DNA from 2 places in the Desulfovibrio biadhensis genome. Region 2 is predicted to be linked to the other one. Evidence: predicted binding sites of a transcription regulator. Region 2 holds the regulator's gene; the other holds the start of a gene.

Region 1 (2,402 bases), 330 kb from region 2:
GGTGGCAGCACCGACATTGATGACGGCAACGCCGCCCACGATCTTGGCTAAGCGCTCCTGGAGCTTTTCGCGGTCGTAATCGGAAGTGGTTTCTTCGATCTGAGCGCGGATCTGCTTCACACGGGCCTTGATGTCATCGCTGGAGCCGGCGCCGTCAACGATTGTGGTGTTTTCCTTGTCGATGACCACGCGCTTGGCGCTGCCCAGCTCGTTCACGGTCACGCTCTCGAGCTTGATGCCCAGGTCATCGGAAACAGCAGTGCCGCCGGTCAGGATGGCGATATCCTGCAGCATGGCCTTGCGGCGATCACCAAAGCCGGGAGCCTTCACGGCAACAACCTGCAGGGTGCCGCGCAGCTTGTTGACAACCAGGGTAGCCAGGGCTTCGCCTTCGATGTCTTCGGCGATGATCACCAGGGGGCGACCCATCTTGGCAACCTGCTCGAGTACGGGCAGCAGATCCTTCATGGCGGAGATTTTCTTCTCGTTGATCAGGATCAGGGGCTCGTCCATCTCGCAGACCATCTTCTCAGGATCGGTCACGAAATAAGGGGAGAGGTAGCCGCGGTCGAACTGCATGCCTTCAACCACGTCCAGGGTGGTCTCCAGGCCTTTGGCTTCCTCAACGGTGATAACGCCTTCCTTGCCGACCTTGCTCATGGCTTCGGCAATGATGTTACCGATGGTGGCGTCGCTGTTGGCGGAAATGGTGCCAACCTGTGCGATTTCTTTCTGCTCGCGGGTGGGCTTGGCCAAGCTCTGCAGCTCTTCGTTCATGGCTTCAACAGCCTTGTCGATGCCGCGCTTGATGGCCATGGGGTTACGGCCGGCAGCTACGAGCTTTACACCTTCGTTGAAAATGGCCTGGGCAAGGATGGTGGCAGTGGTGGTGCCGTCACCGGCAACATCGGAAGTCTTGGAAGCAACTTCCTTAACCATCTGAGCGCCCATGTTCTCGAACTTGTCTGCGAGCTCGATTTCCTTGGCAACGGTCACGCCGTCCTTGGTGATGATGGGGGAGCCGAAGGACTTCTCGATGACAACGTTGCGACCACGGGGGCCGAGGGTCACTTTCACTGCATTGGCCAGCTTGTCTACGCCCTTTTTCAGGCGCTCGCGGCCTTTGGCGTCAAAAAGAATCTCTTTAGCCATGTTTCATGCTCCTTCTCTGGTCGAGAGGGTTTGTAATAACTTGGTTTTACTCAATACCTGGGGCACAGCTCTGCAGCACGCGCCCCGCGTTTTGCATTTCCTGCTGCGCTTAGCCTTCGATGATGGCCAGGATATCGTCTTCGCGCAGCACCAGGTGCTCGTCGCTGTCGATCTTGATTTCGGTACCGGCGTACTTGGAGTACAGGACCACGTCGCCTTCCTTGACGGTCAGCGGGGTAACGGCGCCCTGTTCGTTGGACTTGCCGGGGCCAACTGCGACAACAGTGCCTTTGATGGGCTTTTCTTTTGCGCTGTCGGGGATGATGATTCCGCCCTTGGTGACTTCCTCTTCTTCGAGCCTCTTCAGCAGAACACGGTCATGCAAAGGTTTCAGTTTCATGGTTCCTCCCATAAGGGTATTTTTTAGAGAGTTGTTAGCACTCGCTCTTGGAGAGTGCTAGCGATGTCGATGCCGGAAATAAACATACCATCAAGCAAATTGCAAGGGGTTTGCTGTAGAAAAAAACAATTTTTTTGGAAAAATTTTGTTGTTTTACAAGAGGTTATCTGTGTCTGGATAGACTAATCCCACCACAGGACGTTGCTGCCGCCCTGCTAAAACCGGAGCACCTAAGCGCTACAAAAATTTGCTGCACTTCATTCATAAGCACCCGTTACGGCTTGGCAAGGGGGAGAAATGAAAAAATGTATCAAGCGACAGAAATGAACGCCCCTTTTTGTTCATGGTAACAAACAAAAAGGGGCGCGTTCTTTTGGCGTTGCAGCGTCTAGTCTTTATTGAAATCAGGTAAAGGCGTTCCAGAAAGCCGCTCCAGCGCCCAGGGCAGCAACTGGTAGCCCTGCTCGATGGAAAGTCCGGTGTCGCCCGCAGCAGCTTCGTCAAGGGATACTGCACCGTTGGGGGTGCTCCCCGGCCAGGCCAGTGCAAAAGGCACGGGTTCTGGCGTATGCGTTCGCTCCACACAAGGGGTGAAATGGTCGCAGGTCACAAGAAAAGCTTCATCCGGCATGGCTTGCAAAAGAGGCGCTACGATGCGCGCATCAAAGCGCTCAACCGCCTCGCGCTTTTGGGAGGGATCCCCACCGTGGCCACATTCATCCGGAGCTTCGACGTGGACGAACACAAAGTCCCCATGCTCGAGAAAACTGAGCGCCGCTTCCACCTTGCCTTCGTAATTGGTATCCAACAGCCCGGTTGCTCCAGGGACGTCGAGCACCTCCATGCCGGC
Region 2 (2,402 bases):
CCGAGGTCAATGCCGATTATCTTACCCATGTTGTACAATCCTCCTCACATTCCTGATTTCAGAACAAGCGATTGGCATGCAATTATTCCGAAGAGCACAAGATATCACATGCTTGTAGCTCATAATATACAGTCGGCCACGCCAACGTCGGGGCCATGCGGCGGATGCCGCCAGAACAGTAAAATGTTTACTGCACTGAGTAATAAGACATAATTAGTCCGCGTCCAGGGGTAGAACCCAAAAAATCTCAGGCCTTGCTGATAACTACCTTGGCTGGGCGCAGCAAACGCTCCTTGAGCAGGTAGCCGGACTGGTACACGGTGCAAACTTTGCCCGGAGACATGTCATCGCGTTGTTCGTCGCCCACAGCCTCGTGCAGTTCGGGGTTGAAGTCTTCCCCAACCTTGCCGACAGGCTTCAGACCGTGGCGCTCCAAAGTTTCCATAAATACCTTGCGGGTCATGTCCACTCCCATGACCACGTCCTTGCAGGCTTCGATCTTGCGTCCATGCTCCAGGGCCAGGTCCAGGTTGTCCAAAACGGGCAACAGGTCGGCCAGCACGCTTTCACCTGCATACTTGCGCAGTTCTTCGTGTTCACGGAACATGCGCTTCTTAAAGTTGTCCATCTCGGCAAGCACGCGCAGCCGCTCACCGTCAGCCTGCTCCTTTTCATTGCAGAGAGAACAGACACGCTCTTTGCACAGCGCGAGGAGTTCTTCGTCGCTGAGTTCAAGCTCCACAGGATTGCCTTCAGCAGAGGCAGCGTCGCAGCATGCTTCTTCCTGCACTTCTTCGCCGGCTTCCTGCTGTTTTTTGTATGCGTCGAACTTGTCCGTCATGTATGCGGCTCCTCCTAAAAAGAGAATGATTGGTCGCTATCAAACGGTCGGGCACCGAAAAGCGAACCCGACCAGCAAGAACAGCCCTACGTCCTTATTAAAATCGTTCCTTTAGAATGCCTGTCAAGGTCTCGGAGATGTATTCCACCACCGGAATGACCCGGGCGTAGTCCATGCGCAGGGGGCCGAGAACGCTCACCACGCCCAAGGGCGCGTCTTCTCCGTAAGGTGAGCTGACCATCCCCATCTCCTGCAGGTCGTCCACCTGAGATTCCTGCCCCAGCACGATGGAAACACCGCCTTCGGCAATTGTCCTGTCCAGGATATCCAGCAGTTTGGTTCGCTCCTCCAGTAGGCGGAGCACATCGCGCAGCCTGGCCATATCCAGGAATTCTGCGTGCTCAAAAATATTGGTGGTGCCGTCCACAAAGACTTCGCGCAGCGGGTTCTGTTCAAAGGTGGTGCGCGCAATCCTGAGCGCACGCTTGTACATCAGCTTGAGCCGCCGCTTGGCGTTGAGCAGTTCATCCAGAATATGCCGCCGGGCTTCGGAAAGGGTGAGCCCTTTGTAATGATCGTTCAGATAATTCCGGAACTTTTCCAGGTCATTGGGCGTAACGTCGGCTTCCACCGGCACCAGCTTGTTCTGCACGATGCCGCCTTCCAGCACCAGCACGGCAAGGGCCAGCCCCGGCTTGATCAATGAAAAGACGATTTCCCGCCAGCGGACGTCTTCATGCCGGGGGGCAACGATCATAGCCACCTGGTGCGAAAAGCTGGAGACTATTTTGCTGGCCTGGACAAGCATATCGGAAAGCTCCAGCCCCGCATCCTGGAGCTGCGTATAAATACTGTGCTTGTGCTCCTCTGTCAGAAGCGAGGGAGTGAAGGCGCTGTACAGATAATAGCGGAACGCACTGACCGTGGGCACGCGCCCGGCAGAGGTGTGGGGCTGCTCTAAAAAGCCTTTTTCGGTCAGGTCTGCCATTACGTTACGCATGCTGGCAGGTGAAAGCTGCAGCCCCGACCGCTTGGCAACCGTACGCGACCCCACTGGGGAGGCTTTTGCTATGTAATCCTCAATGATGACCTTGAGGACTTCGGCTTCTCTGGGAAGCAGCGATTCAGACATTGATTTTTCACCTCTTGGCACTCAGGCTTCGCGAGTGCTAGAGGGGTAACAACGGCCTTGCAACCTGTCAAGGCAGGGAATTGCAGGTGTTTGGTTTTTCAGCGGATTTATTGATGATCTTGAGCGCTTGCCTGCGTATCTGTCTGGGCGGACTCCGGCTCTTCCTTTTCAGTGGCTGCGCGCCCTGTCCCGGAAATGGTAAAGTCGCCCTCTATGCGCTGGAATTCCAAGGGCGCGTATTCTTGTGTCGCTCCTTGTGTAGCTGTGATGCTGCCATCCTGTACTGCAAAGCGCAAGTGGCCGCTTGTGTTGTTCATAAGCTTTTCCCATGTGTCGCCCCGGGTGGTCAGTTCCAGCCCGGCCAGGGCGCTCCCCTCTGCAGGGGGCGGGGAAGGCATGAACATGGAGATGAGCGGCGTCAGTTCTGCG

What was found. Region 2 encodes HrcA, which represses chaperone genes, less so after heat shock. Its sites were predicted from a motif close to TGTTAGCACTCNNNNNNNNNGAGTGCTAACA; they were not measured.
Region 1: the regulator HrcA is predicted to act here: its motif matches at 1,585-1,615, upstream of groES (co-chaperone GroES).

What each region holds. Positions count from the first base shown of each region.
Region 1 covers NZ_AP042477.1:4,856,370-4,858,771, reverse strand. The annotation lists gene groL (chaperonin GroEL) at 1-1,152, opposite strand, end outside; gene groES (co-chaperone GroES) at 1,262-1,552, opposite strand; gene ACZ5EH_RS21090 (cofactor-independent phosphoglycerate mutase) at 1,941-2,402, opposite strand, start outside.
Region 2 covers NZ_AP042477.1:783-3,184, reverse strand. The annotation lists gene dnaK (molecular chaperone DnaK) at 1-29, opposite strand, end outside; gene grpE (nucleotide exchange factor GrpE) at 248-841, opposite strand; gene hrcA (heat-inducible transcriptional repressor HrcA) at 939-1,973, opposite strand.